Regions from separate parts of the uncultured Halopseudomonas sp. genome, predicted to be linked through region 1. Evidence: predicted binding sites of a transcription regulator. Region 1 holds the regulator's gene; each other region holds the start of a gene.

Evidence for each region. The regulator sigma-54, encoded in region 1, starts transcription at its own class of promoters, with help from an activator protein. The targets are predictions, from matches to a motif close to ANTGGCATNNANNTTGCTNT.
Region 2: flhA (flagellar biosynthesis protein FlhA) is a predicted target of sigma-54. The motif match lies at 2,139-2,158, and genes of this name have one in related genera.
Region 3: AAC076_RS10235 (flagellar hook-length control protein FliK) is a predicted target of sigma-54. The motif match lies at 1,662-1,681, and genes of this name have one in related genera.
Region 4: AAC076_RS10070 (CmpA/NrtA family ABC transporter substrate-binding protein) is a predicted target of sigma-54. The motif match lies at 2,273-2,292, and genes of this name have one in related genera.

Annotation. Positions count from the first base shown of each region.
Region 1 is NZ_CAXBOV010000009.1:25,100-29,286, forward strand. Features, by position in the region: gene lptB (LPS export ABC transporter ATP-binding protein) at 1-630, shown strand, start outside; gene AAC076_RS06220 (RNA polymerase factor sigma-54) at 714-2,213, shown strand; gene raiA (ribosome-associated translation inhibitor RaiA) at 2,305-2,613, shown strand; gene ptsN (PTS IIA-like nitrogen regulatory protein PtsN) at 2,634-3,089, shown strand; gene rapZ (RNase adapter RapZ) at 3,095-3,949, shown strand; gene AAC076_RS06240 (HPr family phosphocarrier protein) at 3,952-4,187, shown strand, end outside.
Region 2 is NZ_CAXBOV010000019.1:81,614-85,800, forward strand. Features, by position in the region: gene flhA (flagellar biosynthesis protein FlhA) at 1-2,084, opposite strand, end outside; gene AAC076_RS11970 (EAL domain-containing protein) at 2,298-4,187, shown strand, end outside.
Region 3 is NZ_CAXBOV010000015.1:90,095-94,281, reverse strand. Features, by position in the region: gene AAC076_RS10245 (fused response regulator/phosphatase) at 1-1,232, shown strand, start outside; gene AAC076_RS10240 (Hpt domain-containing protein) at 1,273-1,623, shown strand; gene AAC076_RS10235 (flagellar hook-length control protein FliK) at 1,728-3,161, shown strand; gene AAC076_RS10230 (flagellar basal body-associated FliL family protein) at 3,375-3,890, shown strand; gene fliM (flagellar motor switch protein FliM) at 3,900-4,187, shown strand, end outside.
Region 4 is NZ_CAXBOV010000015.1:55,109-59,295, forward strand. Features, by position in the region: gene ntrB (nitrate ABC transporter permease) at 1-766, opposite strand, end outside; gene AAC076_RS10070 (CmpA/NrtA family ABC transporter substrate-binding protein) at 799-2,139, opposite strand; gene AAC076_RS10075 (VOC family protein) at 2,728-3,408, shown strand; gene AAC076_RS10080 (ABC transporter substrate-binding protein) at 3,482-4,187, shown strand, end outside.

The DNA.
Region 1 (4,187 bases):
GGATTGCTGGGCCCCAATGGCGCGGGCAAGACCACCTGTTTCTATATGATTGTTGGGCTGGTGAAGGCCGATAATGGCCACATACTGGTCGATGGTTTCGACGTGACGCATCTGCCTATGCACGGTCGCGCCCGCCAGGGCATCGGCTACCTCCCCCAGGAGGCATCCATCTTCCGCAAACTGAGCGTCGCCGACAACATCATGGCGATACTGCAGACTCGCAAGGATCTGGACCGCAAGGGCCGGCTCGACAAGCTGAGCTCCTTGATGCACGAATTTCATATCCACCACCTTGCCGACAGCAAGGGCATGAGTCTGTCCGGCGGAGAGCGCCGCCGTGCAGAGATTGCGCGCGCACTGGCAAGCGATCCAAAATTCATACTGCTCGATGAACCCTTTGCCGGTGTGGATCCCATATCGGTAAACGATATAAAACAGATCATCCAGCATCTCAGGGACAAAGGCATCGGTGTACTGATCACCGACCACAACGTGCGCGAGACCCTCGACATCTGCGACAAGGCTTATATTGTCAGCGACGGCCACATCATTGCCGAGGGTAACGCACAGGCTGTACTCGACAATCAGCTGGTCAAGGATGTGTATCTGGGCCATGAGTTCCGGCTATAAAATCAGGCCCAATTCAGGCATGCTAGATTCAGGCCAGCCAAGAACCAACGCCAGTAACAGCGCATAAGGTAATACGTCCGATAATGAAACCTACGCTCGTCCTCAAGATGGGGCAGCAGCTGACGATGACGCCGCAGCTGCAGCAGGCCATCAGATTGCTCCAACTATCGAGTCTCGACCTCCAGCAGGAAGTCCAGGAGGCTCTGGAAGCCAATCCCATGCTGGAAATGGCTGACGAGGGCGACGACGATCATGGCAGCTCCGGGACCGATGGCGCCGACAATGACGAAGCGCCCGCTGTCTCTGTACCCGAACCCGTTGAAATGGATGCTATTGATCAACATTCACAGGCCGCCGAAGAAGGCAACTGGAATGAACAGATCCCCAGCGAGCTGCCCGTCGATACCCAGTGGGAAGACGTCTATCAGACCTCAGCAAGCTCACTACCCAGCGGCGATGATGACGACTGGGATTTCACGTCCCGCACCGGTACCGGCGAAACCCTGCAAAGCCATCTGGAGTGGCAACTGAACCTGATTCCGCTTTCGGAAACCGATCAGCTGATAGCGCTCTCGATTATTGATGCAATCAATGCTGATGGTTACCTTGAAGAGCCCCTGGAGGAGATCCTTGCCTCCATCGATCCAGAACGCGAAGTCGAGCTCGACGAAGTTGAAATGGTGCTGCACCGGATTCAGCAGTTCGAGCCAGTAGGTGTAGGTGCGCGGGATCTGAGTGAATGCCTGTTGCTGCAACTCCGCCAACTGCCACCCGATACTCCCCTGCTGGAGCAGGCGCAAAAGGTTGTGCGTGATCATCTGGGCCTGCTCGGCAGTCGCGACTTCAGTCAGTTGATGCGTCGCACACGCCTGAAAGAGGACCAACTGGGTCGCGTCATCGCGCTCATCCAGACGCTCAATCCCCGCCCAGGCTCGGAAATAGCCTCGGGTGAACCCGAATATGTGATTCCCGACGTGATCGTCCGCCGCGACAGCAACCGCTGGATTGTCGAACTCAACCAGGAATCCGTTCCCAAGATCCGTGTCAACAGTCAGTACGCCTCCATGGTACGGCGCGCCGACTCCAGCTCGGACAACACCTACCTGCGTAATAACCTGCAGGAAGCACGCTGGTTCATCAAGAGCCTGCAAAGCCGCAATGAAACACTGATGAAGGTCGCGACCCAGATCGTCGAGCACCAGCGCGAGTTTCTCGAGTACGGCGAGGAGGCCATGAAGCCCCTGGTCCTGCACGATATTGCCGAAGCGGTAGGCATGCATGAATCAACCATCTCGCGGGTTACCACGCAGAAGTTCATGCACACACCACGGGGTATTTTCGAGCTCAAGTATTTTTTCTCGAGCCATGTCGGTACATCTGAGGGCGGCGAATTTTCATCTACGGCCATTCGGGCACTGATCAAAAAACTGGTCTCGACAGAAAACCCGAAGAAACCGTTGAGCGACAGCAAGATCGCTGGTTTACTGGAAGAGCAGGGAATTGATGTAGCCCGCCGTACTATCGCCAAGTACCGCGAATCGCTCAACATTGCTCCGTCAAGCGAGCGCAAGCGGATTGTCTGATCGGCGGGCCTGATACGCACAGTACAAGAGTGGGCACTATGGGGAACCGACTTCGTTTCCCTGTTTCATCAAGCCAATCAGGAGAAGTCATATGCAACTGAACCTAAGCGGTCATCAGCTCGACATTACCGATCCACTGCGCAATTACGTGAATGAGAAAATGTCCCGCCTGGAGCGACATTTCGACAAGATAACCAACGTCCAGGTCATACTCGAAGTCGAAAACTTCCGACAGAAAGCTGAAGCGATCCTGCATGTAGCCGGCGGTGAAGTAGTCGCCAACGCCGAGCATACAGACATGTACGCCGCAATCGACCTGATGACCGACAAGCTTGATCGGCAGCTGATAAAGCACAAGGAAAAGAACCTCAATCGCCAGCAAGGCGTCAACGACCGCTAAGGCAACCGTAGCCAAAACCCATGCAAATTGATCACATACTGACCCCCCAGCGCACCTTTGCCGGCGTGCAGGGGGGCTCCAAGAAAAAGATGCTCGAACTGATCGGCAAGATGATTGCCCAGCACAGCCATCTTGATCCAGACAGCATTTATCAGAACCTGATAGCCCGGGAGAAGCTCGGCTCGACAGGATTTGGTAATGGCATAGCCATACCCCACTGTCGCCTGGAGGATTGCCACAAGCCGGTAGGCGCCCTCTTCCAACTGCAATCGAAAATCGATTTCGACGCACTGGACGGAGAGCCTGTCGATCTTATTTTCGTGCTGCTGGTTCCCCAGGAAGCCACCGAACAACATCTGCAGATTCTCAAGATGCTCGCCGAAAAGCTCGACCAGGCAAATCTGCGTGACTCCCTGCGCGAAGCAGATGATGCCGATACGTTGTATCGGATCATAACTTCAGACACGGGTACCTGAGCCCCATGCATCTGGTCGTCGTCAGTGGTCGCTCAGGATCAGGCAAAAGCACAGCGTTGCATCTGCTTGAAGATAACGGATTTTATTGCATTGATAACCTGCCGGCAGGGCTTTTGCCGGACCTGGCGCGCCAGGCGAACGACGCTGGCATGCAATTACCCAAAGTCGCCATAAGTATCGATGCGAGGAATCTGCGCAGTGATCTGCAGCGGTTTCCCGAATTGCTGGCGCAGGTGCGCAACAGCGGCATTACCTGTGATGTGATTTTTCTCGCAGCCACCGACGAAGTACTGATAAAGCGTTTTTCAGAAACCCGTCGCAAGCACCCTCTCACTGACCAGAGCCACTCCCTGGCTGAGGCCATTGCGGCTGAGCTGAGATTGCTCGAGCCCATTATCGACCTGGCCAACCTCAAGATCGACACCAGTCATCTCAACCTCTATCAGTTGCGCGACACCCTCAAGCAACGCTTGCTGGGAAGTCAGGGCAGCACGCCGTCGGTTCTTATCCAGTCTTTCGGCTTCAAACGGGGCGTGCCGGTGGATGCGGACCTGGTATTTGATGTGCGCTGCCTGCCCAACCCTTACTGGAAGCCCGAACTGAGGCAATTCTCCGGCAAGGATCAGCCTGTTCGCGACTTTCTTGATGCACAGCCGGATGTGCAGGAGATGTACCAGGATATACGTGCGTTTCTGGACAAATGGCTACCCCGATATGCAGCAGGCGAACGCAGCTACATGACCATCGCCATCGGCTGTACTGGCGGCCATCATCGCTCGGTCTACATAGCCGAGCGCCTTCTGCTGGATCTCGGCAACAAGACCGCCAACATGCTTATTCGCCATCGGGATGTGCCCTGACCATGCTCACCAGGCGCACGCTGATCATCAACAAGCTTGGCCTGCATGCCCGAGCAGCGGCCAAGTTCGTTGGCGTAGCCAACCAGCACGGTTGCGAGGTCCGCATCGGCACGACGGAAGACAAGCAGGTCAACGGCAAAAGCATCATGCAGGTCATGATGCTGGCTGCCGGCAAGGGCAGCGAAGTGTGCATCACCTGCGAGGGCGAAGATGCCGAACAGGCGATGCATGAGCTACT
Region 2 (4,187 bases), on a different contig from region 1:
TCCGGTATTTCCTGGTAGGACAACACATGGGCTCCTGGGGCGGCGTAGCGGACAAACTTGGCCATCATTCCGCGGACCGGTCCTGCCACCAGCAATATCGCCGGCTTGCCCTGCACCTCCTGCCGCTGTACCGCATCGGCCAGAGAGCGCTGGAGCTTCTCGGCCATGCCCGGCTCGAGCATGATGCCGTCATCTCCACCTTGCCCGGCCTTCTGAAGACTCTGTAGCAATATCTGTTCCAACCTTGGCTCAAGAGTGATCACAGGCAGCTCCGAGTCAAGCCCTACAATGCTTTGCACGATGGAGCGCGAAAGCGCGATCCGGACCACACCGATCAGCGCGCCAGGATCTTGACTCTTGCCGGGCTGATTGGCGATGGCCTCGGCGATGGTCCTGATATCGCGAACCGGCACCTGCTCCTGCAGCAGACCCTGCAGAACCTTTAGTAGTCCTGACAGGGAAATGATGCCCGGAACCAGCTCCTCTGCCAGCTTGGGTGAAGCCTTGGCCAGCACCTGTAGTAGCTGCTGAACTTCCTCGTGGCCAAGCAACTCATGGGCATGCTTGTGCAGAATCTGGTTGAGATGGGTTGCAACAACGGTGCTGGCATCGACCACGGTATAACCCAACGACTGGGCCTGATCCTTCTGCATGGGCTCAATCCAGACAGCATCCAGGCCAAATGCCGGATCCTTGCCAGCCAACCCCTTGATCTCGCCAAAAACCTGACCCGGGTTAATTGCCAGCTCCCGGTCGGGATACACCTCGGCCTCGGCCACGCCAACGCCCATCAGGGTGACGCGATAAGAATTCGGAGACAGATCCAGGTTGTCGCGAATATGCACGGAGGGCATCAAAAACCCCATGTCCTGGGACAGCTTCTTGCGTACGCCCTTGATTCGCGCCAGCAGCTGCCCGCCCTGATTGCGATCGACCAGGGGAATCAGCCGGTAACCGACCTCCAGGCCGACCATATCGACGGGGGTGACATCGTCCCAGCCAAGCTCACGGGTTTCCGGGCGCGCAAGGGCAGGCACCTCGGACTCCTGACGCTGAACTTCTTCAGCCTCAACCAGTTTCAGGCGCTGTCTGTTGGCGATGTAGTAAGCCGCACCAGCGGCCAGCGCGCCCAGGCTCAGGAAAGAGAAATGCGGCATACCGGGAATCAAACCCATGACGATCATGATCGCCGCGGCAATGGCCAACGCCTTCGGCGAAGCAAACATCTGACGGTTGACCTGCGACCCCATATCCTCGGACGTGGATACGCGGGTCACCATGATCGCAGCGGCGGTCGACAACAGTAATGAAGGAATCTGCGCCACCAGACCGTCACCAATGGTAAGCAGCACATAAATACGGCCGGCTTCTGCGAAGCTCAAGTCGTGCTGAGCTATACCGATTGCCAGGCCACCAATGACGTTGATAAACAGAATCAACAGACCGGCTATCGCGTCACCGCGGACAAACTTGCTGGCACCGTCCATGGACCCGTAAAAGTCGGCTTCCTGGGCAACTTCCTCACGACGAAGCTTGGCCTGCTCCTGATCGATAATGCCGGCATTCAGATCCGCATCGATAGCCATCTGCTTGCCCGGCATGGCATCCAGGGTGAATCGCGCGCTCACCTCGGAAATCCGTCCGGCACCCTTGGTTACAACGACAAAGTTGATAATCATCAGGATCGCAAAGACCACCAGACCAACTACGTAGTTGCCTCCGATCACAACCTCGCCAAAGGCCTGAATCACTTTACCAGCCGCATCCCCCCCCTCGTGGCCATAGAGCAACACCACCCGCGTGGAAGCTACGTTCAAGGCCAGGCGCAGTAACGTGGCAACCAGCAGAATGGTCGGGAAGACGGCGAAATCGAGCGGTCGAAGGGCATATGCACCCACCAGCAGGACCACCAGCGCCAGAGCAATATTGAAGGTGAAGAGCACATCCAGCAGAAAGGGCGGCACCGGCAACATCATCATGCCGAGCATCACCAGCAACAGAATGGGCACACCCAGGCTGCCGTGGCGCAGTCCCGCCAGGTTGCTGCGCATGTTCCCCATTACTTCTGTGCGATTGACTGCCATGCGTTCGTCATTCCCGATCAAATATTTGACGCCAAATGCGGCATAGAATGACCCTACGCAAGTTCTGTTCCAGCCTGGGGGTTTTTTGTCACAGAATCACACAGCTTTCACAACCAGGGGCACAGATGACTGCTAGAATTTCCATGCATTAACCATGCGGGCCACGCTTTTGCTGATCCTGCCTGCCTTTCCATCCAGTTCAAGGCCCAGCATATGAAAGCGACCATGAAGCTGCCCGGCAATATGCCAACCCAGCGCCTGATCATGGTAGTGCTGAGCCTGCTCGTCGTGCTTTTCATTATCGGCATGCTGCTAATGTCACGTCTGAACCTGGATTTTGCCCAGCAGGCCATGTCAGATCTGCGCCAGCGTCAGATTATCGATACCTTTGAAGCCAACTTGGATCGAATCAACGCCCACCATCAGAAGATGGAGCAGAATACTGTCGGACTGGCCCGTACCGGCGAGCTTTTCCATCGGCTCGCGCAACGGGGCAACAGCAACGCGGCACAACTTGAATCGATGCTTCGCGAGGGACTGGTTGATTTTCCGGACGCTTACGGCAGCGGCGTGTGGTACGAACCAGGCGCCTTCGCAGACAAGCCCGTGGGCGTGGTTGCCTATCGCCAGGGGCCGGAGATCGTCACCACGAGAGCCAGCGCCGAGTTCGTCAACCGCGACTGGTACCGGAGATTGGTAGACAACCTGGACAACGCCAAGGTGTCAGGCCAGACGCGCCGCTTCTACTGGACAGCAGCCTATTTCAAACGTCGGATCGATGACGTGGTGATCAGCCTCAGCACCACCATGCGAGATGCGTCTGGTCGCAGCATTGGCACCGTTTCAACTGACTGGCGTGCCGACGACGTGATCCGTCTGGTCAGCGATGTGGAAATAACGCCCGGTACTTTTTCTTTTCTGCTAGATAGCGAAAACCGCAACCTGTCCAGCCTGTCACAGGCAGATGATGTCGAACGCGCCCAACAGTTGATGGGAGCCATCAGTGACGCGCAGCTGCAGCAAATGGTACCGCAGACAGTCGGCAGGCTTACCAGCGTGACGATCCCGATGGAGATGCAGACCCTCGAGGCCGCTGGCGAGGATTTTGCTCTGTTCTACTCTGCCACCCAGGCTGGCATGGTTTTCGGCATTGGCGTTCCCCAGGCGGAGATCGATGCTGTCCTCTTGCCAATGCGAGCCAGCAATCTACGAATTGTGATCCTGATCGGCAGTATCCTGATCGTGCTGTCGGCGTTGATTCTATACATGATCGCCGGCACCCTCAGACAACTGCGCAATTTGTACACCGACCCCCTGACCCAGCTGCCCAATCGCGAGCGCTTGCTGGTGGATTTGAGACGTCGACCCACAGCCTCGCTGGTACTGCTGAACATCGATGGCTTCAAGGAAATAAACGATTTTTACGGTCACCAATGTGGCGACCATGTCATTGTTACCCTATCCACCCAGCTACACGCCTACCTGCAGGCCAGACCGCTTTCTCGTAGCGGGCGACTCTATCGCATGCCGGGTGACGAACTGGCAATCTGGCGGCCGGGACAGGCCGATGAGGCAGCGCTCGTTGGTTTGGCGAATGAGCTCCAAGCCTTTGTCAGCTCGGTACGTACCACGTGGGAAGATCACGACATTACTCTGCATGTCAGCATGGGACTGGCCAGCACTCGCTTGCGCAATGGCGAAAAACTGGCTTGCGAACACCTGCTCCCCTCAGCCAACATCGCCCTCGAGCACGCGCGGGTAGCCCAGGCGGGTTACATGTTTTATGACCCTGCCGATCGCGCGCGTGAGAACTATGAGCACAATCTTATCTGGGCGAACAAGTTAAAGCTGGCACTTAAGGAAAACCGCCTGGTGCCGTTCTTCCAGCCGATCATGAACGTTGCGACCGGCCGGATAGAAAAATATGAATGCCTAGTTCGGATGCTCGACAGCCAGGGTGAGCCGATCAGCCCCGCCATGTTCCTGCCCATTGCCCGAAAGATCCGACTTTACCGCTCGGTCACCCGGCGGATGATCGATATGAGCCTGCAGTGGTTCGCCAACAACGATTATGAATTTTCCCTCAACCTGTCCTCTGAAGAC
Region 3 (4,187 bases), on a different contig from region 1:
ATCGCGTGGCCCATGCTGGCAGTCTTGGTGCTGACAATCTGCGCTATGTGCAAACGGCTTTTGCGATGTTCAATGGCGATATTCTGCTCGCCGCCTACCGCCCATCCGGCGGCATGCATATTCTGCTCGGCGACTTCACAGGTCATGGTCTCTCCGCCGCCATAGGCGCAATGCCCCTGGCAGAGATTTTCTATTCGATGACCGCCCGTGGTTACAACCTGAGCGATATTCTGCTCGAGGCGAACAGCAAGTTGAGTCGCATACTCCCGATAGATATCTTCTGCTGCGCGGTGCTGATCGAAATCAATCCAGACAAGGGGCTGGTGGCAATCTGGAATGGGGGGTTACCGGAGGTGCTGCTGCTGGATCGCAGCGGCGAGTTACTTCATCGGATCCCTTCCACACATCTGCCTCTGGCCGTAGCGAATTCAGATCGATTTGATCCGACGCCGGTGGTGCTGCCGATGACCACCGGAGAGCGCCTTTTGTGCCTCACTGATGGTGTGATCGAAAGCCGAAATCGGGCTGGTGATCAATATGGTGAAGAGCGAGTGGTCGATCTCATTGGTCGTTATCAGGGCCGGCCTGAGGGTATATTCGACGGCTTGCTGGAATCACTTGAAGCCTTCCATGGTAGCCCCGAGGACGATATCAGTTTGCTGGAGGTTATCATGCAGCCGCTCAGCGCGCCGCCGGCAACACTCCTGCATGAGGATGTCAGACACCTGGATGGTCAGGACTGGCAACTGGCTTATACCTTCCGCGCAGCGTCGATTCGAGAGCATAATCCGCTGCCCTTCCTGCTCAAGGTCCTGATGGAGGTGCCAGGACTGCGTGCCCATGCAGGCAGGCTATTCACAATCCTCAGCGAGTTGTACAGCAACGCTTTGGAACATGGGCTATTACAGCTCGATTCATCCGTGAAGCTCGATTCATTGGGTTTCAATAGTTATTATCGTGACCGCAATCAGCGCTTGCAGGGACTAAGAGACGGTTGGATACGCGTGATGCTGGACCATCAGCCGAATGCAGGTGGAGGGGTCCTGGCCATAGAGGTTGAGGATAGCGGCGAGGGTTTTGTCGAGCAGTGCCCAGGCGACACCCGTGGCGGTTATGCGGGCCGTGGTCTCGAATTGATTCGCGCGCTTTCCGATGAAGTACGCTTCAATCCGCGTGGTAACGAGGTCAGGGTAGTGTTTGCCTGGCAGCTTGGGCATACTGCCGGCACCTGAATGATGACAGGCTGATGAGAGCCAGGGAGACACAAGCGGCATGGCAGATTTGCCCATCGACATTGACTCGAGTGTGCAGGATGCGCTGCGCGAATTGATGCAGGAAGATTATGCGTTGTTGGTTGATACTTTCAGCCGCGATGCGCACAAGCGTCTTGCCCAGTTGCGTCTTTGCCTTGAGTCGGAAGATTGGGAAGCTTTTCGCCAGGCGGCCCATAGTTTCAAGGGCAGCTGCGGTAATATGGGCGCAGTGGCCCTTCAGGAGGCCTGTGAAGTAGCTGAGCGTGCAGGTCTGGAAGCTGATCCGGTAGCCGCGCAGGATGGCTTCGAACAGGTTCAATATTGCTTCCAGCGGGTTGCTCCGTTGCTAGGCATTCCAGCTTCTCGCTGACCCCCCCATACAGACTCTTCTTTTGTAAAAACTCTAAAGCTGGCGCGTGACTTGCATTGACAGGAAATAGGCTTCATTCCCTTTCTTGTAGTGGAGAGTACGCAATGTCGGTCAGTCAGAATCTGCTGGCGTTTTTCAGTGGCGGATCGCCACAGGTTTCATCCTCGGTGACGCCTGCAAGCACCACGGAGAATACCAAGATAGAGGGTTTGGCAAATTTTGCCGAGATTCTCATGGACCAGCAGCCCGACGATGTCGAGGCACTCATGCAACTGCTGGGAGATGCCGAGGGCGAACAGACCCAGGGTCTGTTGGACCTGGCCGAGATTGCCGCAGACGGCAAGAACTTGCCGGCGGGTATGCAGGAATGGCTTGCGCAGCTGGATGAACTGCGTAGCGAAACCGAAGACCAGGCGGCTTCGCTGCAGACAGGAGAGACTTCTGAGGAGCAGCAGCTGGAACTGGGAGCTCTGGTTGAGGACTGGTCCCAATGGTTGGATCAAGCGCGACAGTTCATGGGCAAGGCTCAGGATACGGAAGTTACCGCCAGCGAACCGGTGGACGCCGACGCGGCTGACGCGCTGGCAACCATGGCAGAGCTGGTTGGCACCCAGCTCGCTTCCAAAGCAGTTGAAGCGGCGAACACCGTGCTGGAAGCGCCGGGGGCTGTTAAGACTGCGCCGGCTATTGCCAGCGCGGCGACAAGTGCCGAGCCTCTCCTTGATCCGGTCAGAAAACTGCGTCGTGACGCAGGGGCGACGGGTCTTCAGTTATCCCAGGAACAGACTTCCCGAGCAGAGCGTGATATGCGACAGGAGCCTGCAGGTAATAACGGTTTGCGAGCGATGGCTGAGCGTGGAGTTTCAGCCGATGGGCAGCAACCGGTACAGCGTAATCTGGACATGACGCCCGCCGCGGCAGAGGGCAGGGCGGCCTTTGCCGGCAAGCTTGCCGAGACACTGGAAGCGCTAGGTGGTCGGACTGCAAAGTCTGATCCGGATTCGGCCGAGGCGATGCTTCGCCCAGGGACGCAAACCCAGGCTGCAGCCCAGGGCGCGCTGGCAGCTCGTCCAGTATTGGCTGCGAGTCAGACGCTCAACGTGCCCTTCGGCCAGGCAGGCTGGGGTGATGCGGTCATGGACAAGATGATGTGGATGTCCAGTCAGAACCTGCGCAGTGTCGAAATCCGGTTGGATCCGGCTGATCTGGGACCTCTTGAAATACACATCCAGACGCGGGGTCAGGAGCATCAGGTCCAGTTCGTGACCCAGAACCCCTCAGTGCGTGAAGCGCTGGAGGCTCAGATGTTCCGTTTACGCGAAGCGTTCAATCAGCAGGGTATGGATCTGGTCAATGTTTCCGTCGGTGACTCGGCCGTGGATCAGCAGGCCCATCATAGTGAAGGCGGGGGTTCTGATGGCCGCGGTCGCGGTGTGGTTGGCACCCAGACACGGGAATCTGATGAAGCAGGCATGATGATAGCCTCCGCCGCATTGAGTCAGGCGGAGACTAGTCGGCTGGTCGACTATTACGCCTGATTTCAGGCTTGCGCATTACCTCAAACCGGGCCCAGGCCCGGTTTTGTTTCGTCTGGAATGCTGTAACCTGCAAGCGAAGACATTTGTCTCGCTTAGCTTTATCCTTGGCGCTCTTATACTGCATGGCCTATGGAAGTTGGCACGGTCAGTGCAGCAAGCTATTCAACAGTCTGTGGAAAGGCTTTTTCACGGCACAAGTGACGGTATTCTGGCATGGCAAAGCAGGAACAGGTTAAACAGGCAGCCGCTGATGGCGAAGCCACCCCGGTTAAAAGCAAGAAGAAATTGTTTATTCTGATAGGCGTCGCTTTTCTGGCGGTTTTGCTGTCCGCAGGGGGTGCAGCTTTCTTTCTCATGGGAGGGGAAGAAGAGCCGGAAGAGGCTGCGGCAGATGCTGTACCTGTGCAGCAGTCAGCCCTGTACCAGCCGATGGAACCCGCCTTCGTCGTGAACTATACCCACGAAGGTCGTCGACGCTACATGCAGGTTAACGTGGTTCTGATGGGGCGCGACCCCGAGTTGATGGCAGCGCTTGCCCAGCATATGCCACTGATACGCAACGAACTGGTGTTGCAATTCAGCAGTGAAGAATTTTCGTCGCTCTTTACACCCGAGGGCAAAGAGGCCCTGCGTGAAAGAGCAACGCTGGCAGTAAAGTCGACCCTCGAGAAAGAGTTGGGTAATCCGGTAATCGAAGCCCTGCTGTTCACCAACATAGTCTTGCAATAGGAATTACCGATGGCCGTACAGGATCTGCTGTCACAGGACGAAATCGACGCGCTTTTGCACGGCGTCGACGATGGGGCAGTCGATACAGAGATCGATTCAGATCCCGGCTCGATCAAAAGTTACGATCTCACCAGCCAGGACCGCATCGTCCGCGGGCGTATGCCGACCCTGGAAATGATCAACGAGCGATTTGCCCGCTATACGCGTATCAGCATGTTCAACCTGCTGCGTCGCTCCGCCGATGTTGCGGTCGGAGGCGTGCAGGTCATGAAGTTTGGCGAATACATACACTCGCTC
Region 4 (4,187 bases), on a different contig from region 1:
TCAATGAGGCGTTCCAGGCATCCCAGATGAAGAAACCAATGCCCACCCCTCCGATCAGCATCTCGGCAGCAACAATCGCCAGCCAGGACAAACCAACACCGATGCGCAGGCCGGAGAAGATATAGGGTGCCGCAGCAGGCAACATGATCTTGGCGAAGTATTCGACACCGTTCAGCCGCAATACTCTGGCAACGTTGCGGTAGTCCTCGGGTATGTTACGGATACCCACCGAGGTATTGATGATGATCGGCCAAATCGCGGTAATGAAAATCACGAAAATCGCTGACGGGTTGCTGTCCTGAAAGCCCGCCAGGGAAATGGGCAGCCAGGCCAGCGGCGGAACCGTACGCAACACCTGAAATATCGGGTCAAGTCCGCGCAAGGCCCAGGTCGACTGACCCACCAGCACACCCAGCCCCACGCCCGCTATCACCGCCAGCGTGTAACCATAGGCAACCCGCTCGAGACTGGCGAGAATCTGCCAGGCCATGCCCACGTCATTGCCGCCATTGTCGTAGAAGGGACTGATGATCAATTCCCAGGTATCAGTCACCACCTGGGTGGGCGGGGGCAGCGCTGCCCCCTCCATCGAGCACAGCATTTCCCAAATCACCAGTGCGGCAATAAGTATTATCAGCGGCGGCAACACCTGCTGGACGAAAACCTGGGTGCTACGCACCAGCCATGCCGGAGGCTGCGTGTTGTGACGCGGATCGGGGTAAAAGCCTGTGGCCTTACCCGGATCAATTTTGACATTGGCATTCATGCTGTTCTCCGTCTGCTCAATGGTAAGGGGTTTCAGGCGCGGATGGCCTTGATGGCCAGACTGTCCAGGTAGGCCTGGGGGTTCTCAGGGTCAAAGGTTTTACCATCAAAGAATTTCTCGATTCCCCGTGACGTAGAAGTGGGTATCTGCGCAGCTGGCACACCGAGGGAAGCGGCAGCTGAGCGCCACAAGTCCTCACGGTTGACCTTGTCGACCCATGCATCCATGTCCAGATCGGCGGGCAGATAGCCCCAGCGAATATCCTCGGTCAGGAACCATTTATCATGGCTCTTGTAGGGGTAGGACGCGTGGTCTTTCCAATAGCGCATCTGGTGTGGGCTGTTTTCCACAACGCGTCCTGTGCCGTAGTCAAAGTTACCCTTCATGCGCTCGACTACATCCTTGAACGGCGCATTGATCCAGCGGCGCTTGGAACAGATTTTTGCCACTTCTTCGCGATTGGCCGGGTCTTCGCAATACATCTGCGCCTCCATCACTGCCATGATCAACGCCTGGGTCGAGTTTGGATTGGCATCGACCCAGTCAGCACGCATACCGAAGGCCTTCTCCGGGTGGTTATGCCAGAGCTCGCTGGTGGTGAGTGCCGTATAGCCAATCTTCTGGTTGATCAGCTGCTCGTTCCAGGGTTCGCACACACAGAAAGTGTCCATACTCCCGACCTTCATGTTGGCCACCATCTGCGCCGGAGGCACGACAATCGTCGCTATGTCGCTGTTGGGATTTATTCCGCCCGCCGCCATCCAGTAGCGAATCCACAGATCGTGGGTGCCACCCGGGAAAGTCATCGCGGCGCTCACGGTTTTCCCACTGGCCTTCTTGGCTTCCAGCGCAGCCTTGAATGACGTGCTGTCCAGGCCAACTTTGATATCCATATACTCCTGGCCAACGGAAATGCATTGGCCTCCCAGGTTCAGACGGGCGAGGATATACATGGGCGTGGGAATGTTATTGGCGGTCATGGCGCCGGTGCTGATCAGATAAGGCATGGGAGTCAGAATATGGGCGCCGTCGATACCGTTGCTCGCCGAGCCCAGCACCAGATTGTCGCGGGTTGTGCCCCAGGAAGACTGCTTCAGCACCTCGACATCGGTCATCCCATGTTTCTTGAAAAAGCCTTTTTCGTCAGCCACAAATAGCGGTGCCGCATCTGTCAGGGCAATGAAACCCAGCTTGGCCTTGGTGGTTTCCAACTTGTCGCTGCCGGCGGCCCAGGCCATGGAACGCATGCCAGGCGGTACCGCGCTCAAGAGCGCTGCACCGCCGACTGCGGCTATCGAATATTTGAGAAACTCCCGGCGCTTGATGTTATTGACCGGTTTGTTCTGACGATCGTTGAAAAAGCTGTCATCCATGGTCCTGCCCCCCGAAAAAAACACAAAAAAAACGGCGCCCCCCTGGTGATCGAAATTTATCGATACCGAGGTGGACGCCGTTGTCCGTTTGAAATGTGAGTGCTGGCCATCAAAACGCGGGCCTGACTGATCCTAAGCAGAATGTGTGCCAGAATCTGTTCCGCTGTTTGCCAATCTTGCGAGGCGCATTTTCCTCCTGATCAGACCGGTCCAGTCAGGACACAATCGGCGTGTGCCATACCTAAAAACCAGATCACAAGCTCTTAATTTCTATAGCAATCAGGGATGCACACCTTTCACGCCAACCCACGTTTTAGAGCCTCTAAACCGGCCAGCGTGCTAGTACTCCGCACCTCAAGGCCGAGTAGAAACTCTGCACATTAACGGAGCGCACGACCGACAACTGCCCCGGGCAGGTGCAGCCTGCAGTAGAACTTGCCAGGCCGTATCTGAAACCCGCCCCGCTAGCCCAGTGCACCGTAGCTCAATAGATCAGCCACATTGATCAACCTGAATTCCTCCGCTGATTGCTGGTTCAACCTGCTGTTAAATGGGCTAACGTCTATTCTTTTTAGCGAGCGTGAAATCATGCCTTTTGCCAAGGATTTTTTTGACGTTGGCCTGTTTACCAACAAGGCCGATGCTGTACGGGCCTATTACAGTGAACTGGGCCTGCCATTCGATCACACACTGAAGCTGGGTGGCGGAGTGCTGCAACACCGTTATCAAGCAGATCAGGCTGTATTGAAGATCAATGACGCTCGTACTCCCCTGCCTCCGCGGATCGAGAACAGCCCGCTGATTGAGCTGATTATCGCCTGTGCAAATTGCACTGTTCCAAGCACGGGCGCCGATCCGGACGGGACCATTGTTAGCATCGTGCCGCCGGGGCATAGGGGAATACAGGGGCTTGCTGTACGTCTAAGCGTGGCCAGTCCGGAAATCAGTCAGAAGTTCTACAAGGAGGCATTGGGACTTACCGATGTCTCGCCGGGCGTTATGGCGTGCGGTAGGAGCCTGTTACTGCTGGAGGAAACTAGCAAACCATCCCAGCCGGACGCCCCCCTGGCAGCTTTGGGGTTACGCTATCTTACGTTACAGGTATTCGACTGCGACGCCTCCTATGCCAGAGCCCTGCAGGCGGGAGCGATCTCAGGTCGAGCACCGGAAACGCTTGGCAATACCGCCCGTATTGCTTTCATACTTGATCCTGACGGAACATGGATAGAGATTTCGGAGCGAGCCTCGGTGACCGGAAAAAAGGTCTGATCCCCAGCCTTGTAAACCACTCCAGTTTTGCTTCTTGGGTAGTCAGATACGGTAGAAAAGGAAATCAACCGTCATGAGCTTCAAACCGGCAGTCAACGTTATCTCGGCCTGGGCTATCGCGTGCCTATCTACCCTGGCCAGCGCGCAGTCACAATCCGTTACGCTAGTGAGCGGCAATGATTACCCCCCGTTTACAGGCAGCGTACTGGCCCATGGGGGGGTGCTGACGCAACTGGTCAGGCAGGCTTTTGCTGCCGGCGACAAATCAAGCAGTGTCGACTTCAAACCCTGGGCCCGTGGTTATGAGGAGACCCTTCGGCTTGAGTACGACGCCACCTTTCCTTACTTGAGTACCCCCCTGCGGACTGCGAGCTTTCTTTTCTCAGAGCCCCTGTATCAATTGAATCTCAGGCTCTATGTTCGCAGTGACAGCCCCTGGAAAATCGGTACGCAGGAGGAACTCAGCAGAGCCATTTTTTGCCTGCCCGCAGGCTATGAAGTCAGTGGCTGGGTATACCGTGAAACTGAACGTCTGAACTTTGTGCGTCCGCGCAGCATGGAGCAGTGCCATGCGATGCTTCAGCTTGGCCGCGTGGATGTATTGATCAGCAATCCCGATGAACTCGCCTGGCAGGCTGTACCACCACTGCTGACCCCTCGTAATGTGCGCAAATTACCCGAGCCGTTGGATAACGTTACGCTCCATATGATCATTCCGCGAAATCATCCCCAGGGGCAGCAATTGATGGATGCCTTCAACAGCGGGCTGCAACAGCTGA